2 regions of the Nonomuraea salmonea genome follow, and region 2 is predicted to be linked to the other one. Evidence: riboswitches for the same ligand, from Rfam matches in the RefSeq annotation. Region 2 holds a riboswitch; the other holds the start of a gene.
The links. A riboswitch is a leader RNA that binds a small molecule or an ion and turns the genes downstream of it on or off. The one in region 2 is predicted to bind glycine.
Positions count from the first base shown of each region.

Region 1 (6,609 bases), on a different contig from region 2:
GGCCAGGCGTTACGACGAAGAGGCGCTCAAGGTGGCCCGCACCGTGGGCGCCCTGGCCAGGTTCGGCCTGCACGCCCGTCATCTGCGGGCGGTCAAGGCGGCGGCCGAGCGCGAGGCGGGGCTGGTCGAGCAGACCGTCGCCCCGATACTCAAACGGCGCCGCCCCGGAGCCATCGGCGAGGCCGACGAGGTGGCCCGCGAACTGTCCACTCTCCTGCTCGACCTGCACGCATCCCTTGTGCGCACGGGGGTGCGGTCGGTCCTGGGTCGTTGATACCGGAGCGAGCTGGGAGGCGAGGGCACATTCCAGGCCCCCTGGGTGTTACGTTGAATTGAACCAGTCAGCAGAAGCGATGTTCGAAGAGCTGTGCCGGGTGACCGGTCAGGAATACGGAGCAGCCCGTGTTGCAGATGGAGGTCGTGGGCGTACGAGTTGAAATGCCCACAAATCAGCCGATCGTCTTGCTCAAGGAGGCACACGGGGAGCGGTTCCTTCCTATATGGATCGGCATGACCGAGGCCACGGCCATCGCCCTGGCCCAGGCGGAGGAGCCGCCGCCGCGGCCGCTCACCCATGATCTCTTCCGGGACGTGCTGAGCGCCCTGGGTGTCGGCTTGCGCGCGGTCAACATCGTCGCCCTGCGCGACGGCATCTTCTTCGCCGACCTGGTCTTCTCCAACGGCGTGGAGGTGAGCGCGCGGCCGTCCGACTCGATCGCGCTCGCCCTGCGCACGGGGGCGCGCATCTTCGCCAGCGAAGAGGTCGTCCAGGAGGCCGGGGTGATCATCCCCGACGACCAGGAGGACGAGGTGGAGAAGTTCAGGGAGTTCCTTGACACGATCACTCCCGAGGACTTCGGCAGGGCGGGGTAGGTATTTCAGTGCATTTACGCTTCACGACGCGCCGAGCCGGATCGTTGACTGAGCATGGTCACGGTCCTACGGTGCAAGTGAAACCCGTGGCCGCCTTTTACGAACCCCCAGATCAGGCCACGGGATGAGAGAAAGCCGGAGGTCCGCGTGGCGGTCAGCAGCGGCGAGGGAAAGACGGCCGGCCAGGAAGATCCGGTGCGGCGCGAGAGCGCGCGGCAGCGTGCCGGGGAGCAGGGCCTGCTCTTCGACGAGCAGCCGACGGCGCTGCCGGACGACATCGGATACCGCGGGCCCACGGCCTGCGCCGCGGCCGGCATCACCTACAGGCAGCTCGACTACTGGGCGCGCACGGGCCTGGTGGAGCCCACGATCAGGGCCGCGCACGGCTCGGGCTCGCAGCGGCTCTACAGCTTCCGCGACATCCTGGTGCTCAAGGTCGTCAAGCGGCTCCTCGACACCGGGGTGTCGCTGCAGCAGATCCGTACGGCAGTCCAGCACCTGCGTGACCGCGGGGTCGCCGACCTCGCCCAGATCACGCTCATGAGCGACGGCGTCAGCGTCTACGAGTGCACCTCGGCGGACGAGGTCATAGATCTTCTCCAGGGCGGGCAGGGCGTGTTCGGCATCGCGCTCGGCCGGGTCTGGCGGGAGGTCGAGGGCTCCCTCGCGGAGCTGCCGGGGGAACGCGCGGCGGTCGAGGACACCGTCCCGGCCGACCACCCCGCTGACGAACTGGCCCGCAGGCGGCGCGCCCGCCGCATCGGCTGACCTGATTCCGTTTCTCACGTTCGCGCCGGGTCGCACGCTGCCCAGGGCAGGGCACGCACCGGCGCGAAGCGGCGACGGAGCGTCACCCGCGGTCCGGCCCTCACCGCCGGACCTGCGGCGAAGTGCGCCCGGAACGGCGGGTGCGGTGCACGGCAATCCCGGCTTACCGTAGTAATCTAGGACAGCAAGGCTGACGACCCCGTGCGGGAGAGTCCCCGGTCCTTCCGGTCCGGGGCGCCGAAGGAGCAACCCTCCCCGGAATCTCTCAGGCAACCGGTACCGCTCGGGCGAGGCAACTCTGGAAAGCAGGCGCGCCCGCCAGGCGTGCCTCACCGACGGTGCAAGCCCTGCGCAGGGGTGAAGCTCTCAGGTCGCGGCACACCACGTGGGGCCGCGCTGACAGAGGGGGAGATCCGGCACTCGCCCGCGCCCCGGCGCCGGTCTCCGTAAGCCTCGGGAGGCACACCCCATGACCGATCTGTCAGCTCCGCCGTTCTCGTCCAGGCATATCGGCCCCTCCGAGCCCGAGCAGCAGCGCATGCTCGAGGCCGTGGGCTTCGAGTCCGTCGCCGACCTCGTGGCCGTCGCCGTGCCCGAGTCGATCAGGGTCAAGGACCGGCTCAGGCTGCCCGCCGCCATCGGCGAGGCCGAGGCCATCGCCGAGCTGCGCGCCCTGGCCGGCCGCAACCAGGTGCTCACCTCCATGATCGGCCTGGGCTACTACGACACCGTCACCCCCGCCGTCATCCGCCGCAACCTGCTGGAGAACCCGGGCTGGTACACCGCCTACACGCCGTACCAGCCGGAGATCTCGCAGGGCCGGCTCGAGGCGCTGCTGAACTTCCAGACCGTCGTCTCCGACCTGACCGGCCTGCCCGTTGCCGGCGCGTCCCTGCTGGACGAGGGCACCGCCGCGGCCGAGGCCATGACGCTGGCCCGGCGGGCCGGCAAGAGCAAGAGCGACGTGTTCGTGGTGGACGCCGACGCGCTGCCGCAGACCAAGGCCGTGCTCGCCACCAGGGCGGAGCCGCTCGGCATCACGCTCGTCGAGCACTCGCTGGACGGCGAGCTGCCCGAGTGCTTCGGCGTCCTCGTGCAGTACCCGGGCGCCTCCGGGCGGCTGCGCGACTTCCGCGCCGTGGCCGCCGCCGCGCACGAGGCCGGCGCGCTCGTCGTGGCCGCCGCCGACCTGCTGGCCCTGACGCTGATCACGGCCCCGGGCGAGCTGGGCGCCGACATCGCCGTCGGGTCCTCGCAGCGCTTCGGCGTGCCGTTCGGGTTCGGCGGGCCGCACGCGGCGTACATGTCCGTACGCGAGGGGCTGCAGCGCCAGCTCCCCGGCCGCCTGGTCGGCGTGTCCGTGGACGCCGACGGCGACCCCGCGTACCGGCTGGCCCTGCAGACCCGCGAGCAGCACATCCGCCGCGAGAAGGCCACCAGCAACATCTGCACCGCCCAGGTGCTGCTGGCCGTCATCGCGAGCATGTACGCCGTCTACCACGGCCCCGAGGGCCTGCGCGGCATCGCCCGCCGGGTGCACCGCCACGCCACCGCCCTGGCCGAGAGCCTCAAGGGCGCCGGCGTCGAGGTCGTGCACGGCGAGTTCTTCGACACCGTGCTCGCCCGCGTGCCCGGCAGGGCCGCCGAGGTCGTGGCCGCCGCCGCCGAGCGGGGCGTCAACCTCTGGCAGGTGGACGCCGACCACGTCTCCGTCGCCTGCGACGAGAAGACCGGCGCCGGCGAGCTGGCCGCCGTACGCGCCGCGTTCGGCGTGACCGGCGGCGTGACCGGCGGCGTGACCGGCGGCATGGAGCCCGAGCAGGCCCCCGACGCGCTGCCCGGCACGCTGCTGCGCGAGAGCGACTACCTCACCCACCCGGTCTTCCACCAGCACCGCTCCGAGACCGCGATGCTGCGCTACCTGCGCAGGCTCCAGGACAAGGACATCGCGCTCGACCGGTCGATGATCCCGCTCGGCTCCTGCACGATGAAGCTGAACGCGACCACCGAGATGGAGCCCATCACCTGGCCGGAGTTCGCGGCCGTGCACCCCTACGCCCCCGAGGCGCAGTCCGAGGGCTACCGCGAGCTGATCGGCACGCTGGAGAGCTGGCTGGCCGAGGTGACCGGCTACGACGCCGTCTCCATCCAGCCGAACGCCGGCTCCCAGGGCGAGTTCGCCGGGCTGCTGGCCATCCGCGCCTACCACCGCGCCAACGGCGAGGGCGAGCGCGACGTCTGCCTCATCCCGTCCTCCGCCCACGGCACCAACGCCGCCAGCGCCGTCATGGCCGGCATGCGGGTCGTCGTCGTGGCCTGCGACGACGACGGCAACGTGGACCTGACCGACCTCGACGCCAAGATCGGCAAGCACCGCGACGCGCTGGCCGCGATCATGGTGACGTACCCGTCCACGCACGGCGTGTACGAGGAGTCCATCACCGAGGTCTGCGCCAAGGTGCACGAGGCCGGCGGCCAGGTCTACGTCGACGGCGCCAACCTCAACGCCCTCGTCGGCCTGGCCAAGCCGGGCGAGTTCGGGGCCGACGTGTCCCACCTCAACCTGCACAAGACCTTCTGCATCCCGCACGGCGGCGGCGGCCCCGGCGTCGGGCCCGTCGCGGTCCGCGCCCACCTGGCCCCCTACCTGCCCGGCCACCCGCTGCGCGGCGGCACGCCGGTCGGGCCCGTCTCCGCGGCGCCGTACGGGTCGGCCGGCATCCTGCCCATCTCGTACGCGTACGTCAGGATGATGGGCGCCGAGGGGCTCACCGCCGCCACGCAGCAGGCCATCCTGTCGGCCAACTACCTCGCCCGCCGGCTGGCCCCGCACTACCCGGTTCTCTATACCGGCCGCGGCGGCCTGGTCGCGCACGAGTGCATCATCGACCTGCGGCAGATCACCAAGGAGACCGGCGTCACCGTGGACGACGTGGCCAAGCGCCTCATCGACTACGGTTTCCACGCGCCGACCATGTCGTTCCCCGTGGCCGGCACGCTGATGATCGAGCCCACTGAGAGCGAGGACCTCGCCGAGCTCGACCGGTTCGTGGACGCCATGATCGCCATCCGCGGCGAGATCGCCAAGGTGGCCTCGGGCCACTACGACAAGACCGACAACCCGCTGCGCAACGCGCCGCACACGGCCGAGTCGGTCAGCGCCGACGAGTGGCCGCACCCCTACAGCCGCAGCGAGGCCGCCTACCCGGTGCCGTCGCTGCGCGAGGGCAAGTACTGGGTGCCGGTGCGCCGCATCGACCAGGCCTACGGCGACCGCAACCTGGTGTGCTCCTGCCCGCCGCTGGAGGCGTACGAGGACTGAGCGGCTCCTGGCGGGCGGGGCTCCCACCCGCCCGCCATTCGCAGGGCGTCAAGTGAGCAGACATGATCGCTCGAAGTCGTTAGGCTCAGGGCGACCGTCCCCACAAGGAGCTCCGTTGACGTCCTCAGAGCTGGAGACCTCACCTCTCGACACCGCCCGCCGCCTGGCCGAACGCGGCGACCTCGACGCCGCCGCGGCCATCCTGGGCGAGCTGGCCGGCGACCCCGACGAGCCCGACAGGGCCCAGGCCGCCGTGGGCCTCGCCGTCGTGCTGGAGCAGCGCGGCGACGTCGAGGCCGCCAGGAAGGCCGCCAGGACCGCGCTGGCCACCGGCCACCCCGAATACGCCGCCCAGGCCGCCTGCCATCTCGCCCAGGGGTTCGAGCGCGAGGAGCGCGACGAGCAGGCCAGGGCCGCCTGGCAGGCCGTGCTGGGGGTGGGCACGCCCGCGTACGTGCCGCTCGCCCACCTCGCCCTGGCCCGGCTCGCCGTCCGCGACGGCAACCTGGAGGAGGCCGAGAAGGAGCTGCGCGCGGCCATGGAGGCCGGCATGCAGGCGGGGGACGAGCGGGTCGGTGCGCACGCCGCCCAGCGGCTCGCCGACCTGATGGTCGAGCACGGAGAGCCAGGGGCGGCGGCCGAGGTGCTGCTGGACGCCCTGGAGTTCGCGCCCGAGGACGAGGTGCCGGGGCTGCGGGTGCAGCTCGGCATCGCGCATCTGGAGCTCGCCTGCGCGGAGTTCGCCGAGAGCGTCGAAGGCGGCGCCGACGCCCGGACCGGCGCTCTCGCCATCGAGCTCCTGGCCCGCACCCTGCCGCTACGCGGGCGGGCGGACGACGCCGACCGGGTGTGGACGTACGGGCTGGAACACGAGAACGAGGCCCTCGCCGCCGAAGTCCGCCTCCGCTACCACCGCGACGCCTGATTCCCGCTGAGACCGACTCAGACCCGCGCCGGACGGCCGCGCCCCCGCGTCCGGGCACGGGCGGCTCAGTGGCGGAGGATGCCGGGCGTGCGGCCTGGGTCTGGTCGCGGCGTTCGGTGGCGCTTGAGCAGCGGCCTGGTCACGGGGACTCTCAGCGGCGGCGCATGACGGCGGCGGCTGCTGCCACGTTGACGACGACGATCGCGAGCCAGGCGATCACCAGGCCATAGCCGCCCGCGGTCGCCCCTGCGACCCCGGTCAGCGGGATGCCGAGAGCCAGCGAGCCGAGGACGATGGGCACCATCGGCGCGGCCGGGCTGGTCTGCTTCCCCCTGGGAACGGCGTCGTGCCGTTCGAGCTCGGCGTGCACGCGGTGGGCGATGGTGGCGTCGAGGCGCTCGACGAACGCGTCGATGAGGGCGGCCTCGTACTCCGGGCCCAGATCACGACGAGCTTCGAGCGTGGCCTGCAAGTCGTCCCGGAGGGATTTTTCTGGCATGAGATCCATCATGCTCCCATCTCGGCGCGCCGTCATCCGACCTGAGAGCTAGCGCGGGATCCTTCGCAGGTACGGTGCTGCCATGCAGGTGATGACCCCGAGAGGGCCGGCGCTGGCCGAGATCGACGAGGCCGGCGACCCGCGGCTGCTGCTGGTGCTGACCCACGGCTCGGCCGGCACCGTGGACGCGCCCGACCTGCTGGCCGTGCGCGCGGCGGCGTT
Region 1 covers NZ_JBHMCF010000011.1:51,054-57,662, reverse strand. The annotation lists gene ftsR (transcriptional regulator FtsR) at 1-274, shown strand, start outside; gene ACFFR3_RS10780 (bifunctional nuclease family protein) at 403-873, shown strand; gene ACFFR3_RS10775 (MerR family transcriptional regulator) at 1,021-1,641, shown strand; glycine riboswitch at 1,836-1,933, shown strand; gene gcvP (aminomethyl-transferring glycine dehydrogenase) at 2,111-4,963, shown strand; gene ACFFR3_RS10765 (tetratricopeptide repeat protein) at 5,079-5,888, shown strand; gene ACFFR3_RS10760 (hypothetical protein) at 6,040-6,387, opposite strand; gene ACFFR3_RS10755 (alpha/beta hydrolase family protein) at 6,470-6,609, shown strand, end outside.
Region 1: linked by a shared signal. The riboswitch ahead of gcvP (aminomethyl-transferring glycine dehydrogenase) and the one ahead of gcvT (glycine cleavage system aminomethyltransferase GcvT) in region 2 are both predicted to bind glycine.

Region 2 (6,609 bases):
CCGCAGAGGCCATCGAGCAGGCCGAGCCCACCTCGCCCTGGCAGCCCACCTCGGCGCCGGAGATCGAGGCGTTCTCCTTGAACAGCACCCCGACCGCGCCCGCCGTCAGCAGGAACCTGATGACGCCGTCGTCGTCGGCGTGCGGGACGAACCGGGTGTAGTAGGTCAGCACGGCCGGGATGATGCCGGCGGCGCCGTTGGTCGGGGCGGTGACGATCCGGCCGCCCGCCGCGTTCTCCTCGTTGACGGCCAGCGCGAACAGCGTCACCCAGTCCATCGCCTGCAACGGGTCCTTCTCCGGCGGCTCGGACTGCAGGCGGCGGTGCAGCTGGTTGGCGCGGCGCTTGACCTTGAGGCCGCCGGGCAGCACGCCCTCCTTGGCGATGCCGCGCGTGACGCACTCGGACATCACCCGCCACAGGTTCATCAGGCCGCCCCTGATCTCCTCCTCGGTGCGGCCGAACGCCTTCTCGTTCTCCAGCATCAGCGCGGAGATCGACAGGCCGGTGGCGGAGCAGTGCTTGAGCAGCTCCTCGGCGGTGGTGAACGGGTAGGGCAGGACGGTGTCGTCGGGCTTGATGCGGTCGGCGCCGGTGGCCTGCTCGTCCACCACGAAGCCGCCGCCGACGGAGAAGTAGACCTTTTCCCGCAGCCGCTCGCCCGAGGCGTCCCAGGCGGTGAAGCGCATGCCGTTGGGGTGCTCGGGCAGCGAGATCTTACGCTCGAAGACGAGGTGCTCGCCGACGACGAACGGGATCTCATGAGTGCCGAAGAGCGGGACCGTGCCCGACTCGCGCATGGCGGCGATGCGGGCGTCCACGGTGTCGACGTCGACCAGCTCCGGCTTTTCGCCCGACAGGCCCAGCAGGACGGCCTTGTCACTGCCGTGGCCCTTGCCGGTCAGGCCGAGCGAGCCGTACAGGATGACCTCCACGCGGGACACCTGGTCGAGCATTCCGTCCTGGTGCAGGCCGCGGGCGAACTTGTGAGCGGCGGCCATCGGGCCGCCCGTGTGGGAGCTCGACGGGCCGATGCCGATCTTGAAGAGGTCGAAGACGCTGATCGCCATTGATGTGCGCCCTTCATGAAGGGCCGGGGCCCGGCTCGGCGGGCCCCGGCGGGTGGGTCAGGAGTCGCCCGCGGTCAGGGCGGTGTACTCCTCAGGCGAGAGCAGCTCCTCGGGGTCGCCCTCCACACGGACCTTGAACATCCAGCCCTCGCCGTACGGGTCGCTGTTGGCCAGGCTCGGGTCGTCCACGACCGCCTGGTTCACCTCGACGACCTCACCGCCGACCGGCGTGTAGATCTCGTTCACCGACTTGGTCGACTCCACCTCGCCGACGGAGTCACCCGGCTCGACGTTGCTGCCGACCTCGGGGAGCTGCACGTAGACGACGTCACCAAGGGAGTCGGCGGCGAAGGCCGTGATGCCGACGGTCACGGTGACGCTGTCCTCGACACCGCGCACCCACTCGTGCTCCTTGGTGTAGCTCAGGTCGTCAGGGATGTTGCTCACTTGTTCCTCCTGTAAAAGGGCAGCTCAACCAGGTCCACAGGTTCATGGCTGCCCCGGATGTCCACAGCCAGGCCTGAATCGGCGCCGGTGTCCACGTAGGCCATCGCGATGGGCTTGCCCAGGCTCTGGGAAGGCGCACCGCTGGTGACCTCGCCGACGACGGCGCCGTCTCGGGTGACCGGGTAACCGTGGCGCGGCACCCGGCGGCCCCGCGCGACCAGGCCGACGAGCCGGCGCCGCGGCTGGTCGTCCTTGACCGCCTCGAGCGCAGACCGGCCGACGAAGTCACCGGGCTTGTCGAATTTCACCACCCTGCCCAGCCCCGCGTCGAACGGGGTCAGCTCCGCGTCGAGCTCGTTGCCGTACAGCGGCATGCCGGCCTCGAGGCGGAGCGTGTCGCGGCTGGACAGGCCCGCGGGCTTGAGCCCGTACGGCTCGCCGGCCGTCATGAGCGCGCCCCAGAGCGGGACGGCGTCCTCGCCCGCGACGAACAGCTCGAAGCCGTCCTCGCCGGTGTAACCGGTACGGGCGATGAGCGCCTGCCGGCCGTCCACCGTGCCGGGCAGGCCGGCGTAGTACTTGAGCCCGGCCAGGTCGGCGTCGGTGAGCGTGGCCAGGATCTCCTGCGCGCGCGGGCCCTGGACGGCGATCAGCGCGTACCGGTCGGAGCGGTCCTCGACCACCGCGTCGTACGCCTTCGCGCGCTCCTGCAGCTCGCGGGCCACCTTCTCGTAGTTGGAGGCGTTCGCCACGACCATGAACTCCTCGTCACCGAGCCGGTAGACGATGAGGTCGTCGAGCACTCCGCCGCGCTCGTTCACGATCATGGTGTAACGGGCCCGGCCGACGGCCAGCGCCGACAGGTGGCCGACCAGCGCGTAGTCGAGCGCCTCGGCGGCCTGCGGGCCGGTCAGGAAGATCTCGCCCATGTGCGACAGGTCGAACAGACCGGCCGCCTCGCGGACGGCCCGGTGCTCGGCGGACTCGCTGCCGTACCGGAGGGGCATGAGCCAGCCGGCGAAGTCGGTCAGGGTGGCGCCGAGGCTCTCGTGAACGTCTCGGAGCGGTGTCGGTCGGGACATTGGACGCACCTCAGGACAGGAGTGGATGCCAGCATCCTCCCCCTCTGTCATCGGTGCCTGAGAGCTTCGCCCGACTTTTGCCGGACTTTCACCTTCGGCGAGGCCGCGAGGGCCTGCTTTCCAGAGACACCGTAGCCGTGCGGTCCTTTGCCTTGAGAGGTTCGCGGGGAGGGCTTGCTCCTTCAGGGGCCCTGACCGGCTGTCAGGGCACTCTCCCGCACGGTTTCGTCGGTGATGTCCGCCAGCCTAGTGGGGATATGGGGCTGTTGTCGCGTTCGCGGTTCAGCAGGCCGCGACCAGCGTCTCGAAGAGCGCCCGATCCTCCGCCACCTCCGGGTGCCACTGCACCGCCATCGCGAACCCGGCGCCCTCCAGCTCCACCGCCTCGATCGTGCCGTCCGCCGCCGTCGCGGTGACCGACAGGCCGGGCGCGAGCCGGTCCACGCCCTGGTGGTGGTAGTGCGGCACCGGCAGCGGCTCCGGCAGCGGCACCGTGCCCAGCGCCTTCGCCAGGCGCGAGCCGGGGACGGGCGTCACCGGCAGGTCGCCGAAGCGGCCAGGGCCTGGGCAGTGGCCGGTGTGGCCCACGACGTCCGGCAGGTGCTGGTGCAGGCTGCCGCCGAGCGCCACGTTCAGCACCTGGAGCCCCCGGCAGATGCCCAGGTAGGGCAGCCCGGCGTCGAGCGCCGCGCGCAGCAGCGCGAACTCCGCCTCGTCGCGGAACTCCCGCACGTAGCCGGTGCGCTCGTGCGGGGCCGCGGCGTACCTGGCCGGGTCGATGTCACCGCCGCCCGCCAGCACGAGCCCGTCCAGCCGGCCCACGAGCGCGGCGGGCTCACCGGCCGGCGGCAGCACGACCGGCTGCCCGCCGGCCGCCGCCACCTTCTCCACGTACGCGTACGGCAGCAGCGCGGCGGGCGTGTCCCGCCACACCGTGAACGTGGCCTGCTCGACGTAGCAGGTGATGCCGATGACCGGACGCCGCATGGCGTGCCCCCCTCTAGAGCGGCGTGACGTACGCGCCGGAGATGCCGCCGTCCACCAGGAACTCGCTGGCCGTGACGAACGAGGCGTCGTCGCTGGCGAGGAACGCCACCGCCGCCGCGATCTCCGACGCCTCCGCGAAGCGGCCGACCGGCACGTGCACCAGCCGCCGCTGCGCCCGCTCCGGGTCCTTGGCGAACAACTCCTGGAGCAGGGGCGTGTTCACCGGGCCTGGACACAGCGCGTTCACTCTGATGCCCTCCCTGGCGAACTGCACACCCAGCTCACGCGACATCGCCAGCACGCCGCCCTTGGAGGCGGTGTAGGAGATCTGCGAGGTCGCCGACCCCATGACCGCCACGAACGACGCCGTGTTGATGATCGAGCCCTTGCCCTGCCGCCGCATGTACGGGATGACGTGCTTGCAGCAGAGATAGACGCTGGTCAGGTTCACCTCCTGGACGCGGCGCCAGGCCTCGATGCCGGTCTCCAGGATCGAGTCGTCGTCGGGCGGCGAGATGCCGGCGTTGTTGAAGGCGATGTCCACGCTGCCGTACGTCTCGTACGCGGTGGCGAACATGCGGACGACGTCGTCCTCGTTCGTGACGTCGGCCCGTACGAACAGGCCGCCGACCTCGCTCGCGGCCTGCTTGCCCGCCGCCTCGTCGACGTCCGCGCAGACGACCTTGGCGCCCTCCTCGGCGAACCGGCGGGCCGTGGCCAGCCCGATGCCGCCCGCCGCTCCCGTGATGACCGCCACCCGATCCTGCAACCGCTGCATCCCGTGTCACTCCGTTGCGATGAAGACGTTCTTGACCTCGGTGAACGCCGCAAGGGCATCCGCGCCGAGCTCCCTGCCGAGTCCGGACTGCTTGAAGCCGCCGAACGGGGTCCAGTAGCGGACGGAGGAGTGGGAGTTGACCGACAGCGCCCCCGACTCGACGGCCCTGGCCACCCGCAGCGCCCGCCCCACGTCGCGGGTCCAGATGGAGCCGCTCAGCCCGTACGGGGTGTCGTTGGCGATGCGGACGGCGTCGGCCTCGTCCTCGAACCTGGCCACCGACAGGACCGGGCCGAAGATCTCCTCGGTGAACGCCCGGTCGGTGACCTCGGGGGTCAGCACGGTGGGCGGGAACCAGTAGCCCCTGCCCTCGGGGCACGAGCCCTGCACGTAGGGGTCGCCGTCGACGAAGCTCGCGACGCGGGCCAGGTGCTCGGCGCTGATGAGCGGGCCCATCTCGGTGGCATCGTCGCGCGGGTCGCCCACCTTGACGCCCAGCACGGCGGGGGCGAGCAGGGACATGAACTCGTCGTACACGCTCGACTGGACGAGCAGGCGGGAGCGGGCGCAGCAGTCCTGGCCCGAGTTGTCGAACACCGCGTACGGCGCCGTCGCCGCCGCCTTCTCCAGGTCGGCGTCGGCGAAGACGATGTTGGCCGACTTGCCGCCCAGCTCCAGCGTCACCCGCTTGACCTGGCGCGCCGCCTTCGCCGCGATCTCCTTGCCCACCTCGGTCGAGCCGGTGAACACGATCTTCGCCACGCCGGGATGCTCGACCAGGCGGGCGCCCGCGACCTCCCCTGCCCCAGGCAGCACCTGGAGCACCCCCTCGGGGAGGCCCGCCGCCAAGGCCAGCTCGGCCAGCCTCAGCGCCGTCAGCGGGGTCCACTCGGCCGGCTTCACGATCACCGTGTTGCCGGCCGCCAGCGCGGGGGCCACGCCCCACGACATGATCAGCATCGGGAAGTTCCACGGCACGATGACCCCGACCACACCGAGCGGCTCGTGGAAGGTGACGTCCACGCCGCCCGCGACCGGGATCTGCCTGCCGTGCTCGCGCTCGGGCGCGCCCGCGTAGAAGTGCAGCACGTCGCGTACGGCGCCGGCCTCCCAGCGGGCGTTGCCGATCGGGTGCCCGGCGTTGGCCAGCTCAAGCTCGGCCAGCTCCGCGCCGTGCGCGTCCACCAGGTCCGCGAACCTGCGCAGCAGCCTCGCCCGGTCACCCGGCGCGACCGCGCGCCAGCCCGCGTACGCCGTCCTGGCACGCTCCACGGCCCGGTCGACCTCGGCCGCGTCGGCGAGTTCGACGTCGGCCAGCACCTCTTCCGTGGCCGGATTCACGATTTTCATGCGAGCCCGTCACATCCGCTCGAAACCACGGAACATCTCCCAGTCCGTCACCGCCGCGTCGAACGCGGCCAGCTCCACCCGCGCGTTGTTGGCGTAGTGCTCGACCACGTCCTCGCCGAACGCCTCCTTGGCCAGCTTCGACCCCTCGAACACGGCCAGCGCCTCGCGCAACGTCGCCGGCACCCGCTCCGCCCCCGAGGCGTAGGCGTTGCCCGCGTACGGATCCTCCAGCGGCAGTTCGGCGTCGATGCCGTGCAGCCCCGCCGCGATCAGCCCCGCCACCGCCAGGTACGGGTTCACGTCGCCGCCCGGCACGCGGTTCTCCACTCGTAGCGACAGGCCGTGGCCGACCAGGCGCAGCGAGCAGGTGCGGTTGTCCACGCCCCACTTGAGCGCCGTGGGGGCGAAGCTGCCGGGCACGAAACGTTTGTAGGAGTTGATGTTGGGCGCGTACAGCAGGGTCAGCTCCCGCATCGCGGCCAGCTGCCCGGCCACGAAACCGGCGCCCAGCTGGGACATCCCGTACGGCCCCTCACCCGCCATCACCGGGTCGCCGTCCACGCTGCGCAGCGAGATGTGGATGTGGCAGGAGTTGCCCTCACGCTGGTTCGGCTTGGCCATGAACGTGATCGACCGGCCCTCCTGGGCGGCGATCTCCTTGGCCCCCGTCTTGTAGATGACGTGGTTGTCGCAGGTCGCCAGCGCCTCGGCGTAGCGGAAGGCGATCTCGTGCTGGCCCAGGTTGCACTCGCCCTTGGCCGACTCGACGTAGAGGCCCGCGCCCTCCATCTCACGCCTGATCCGCCGCAGCAGCTTCTCGACGCGGCCGGTGCCGAGCAGCGAGTAGTCGACGTTGTAGAGGTTCGCGGGGGTCAGATCGCGGTACGCGCGGCGCC
Region 2 covers NZ_JBHMCF010000003.1:164,879-171,487, reverse strand. The annotation lists gene ACFFR3_RS02000 (L-serine ammonia-lyase) at 1-1,069, opposite strand, end outside; gene gcvH (glycine cleavage system protein GcvH) at 1,127-1,516, opposite strand; gene gcvT (glycine cleavage system aminomethyltransferase GcvT) at 1,513-2,598, opposite strand; glycine riboswitch at 2,641-2,724, opposite strand; glycine riboswitch at 2,729-2,826, opposite strand; gene ACFFR3_RS01985 (gamma-glutamyl-gamma-aminobutyrate hydrolase family protein) at 2,881-3,585, opposite strand; gene ACFFR3_RS01980 (3-oxoacyl-ACP reductase) at 3,599-4,363, opposite strand; gene ACFFR3_RS01975 (aldehyde dehydrogenase family protein) at 4,370-5,713, opposite strand; gene ACFFR3_RS01970 (glutamine synthetase family protein) at 5,723-6,609, opposite strand, start outside.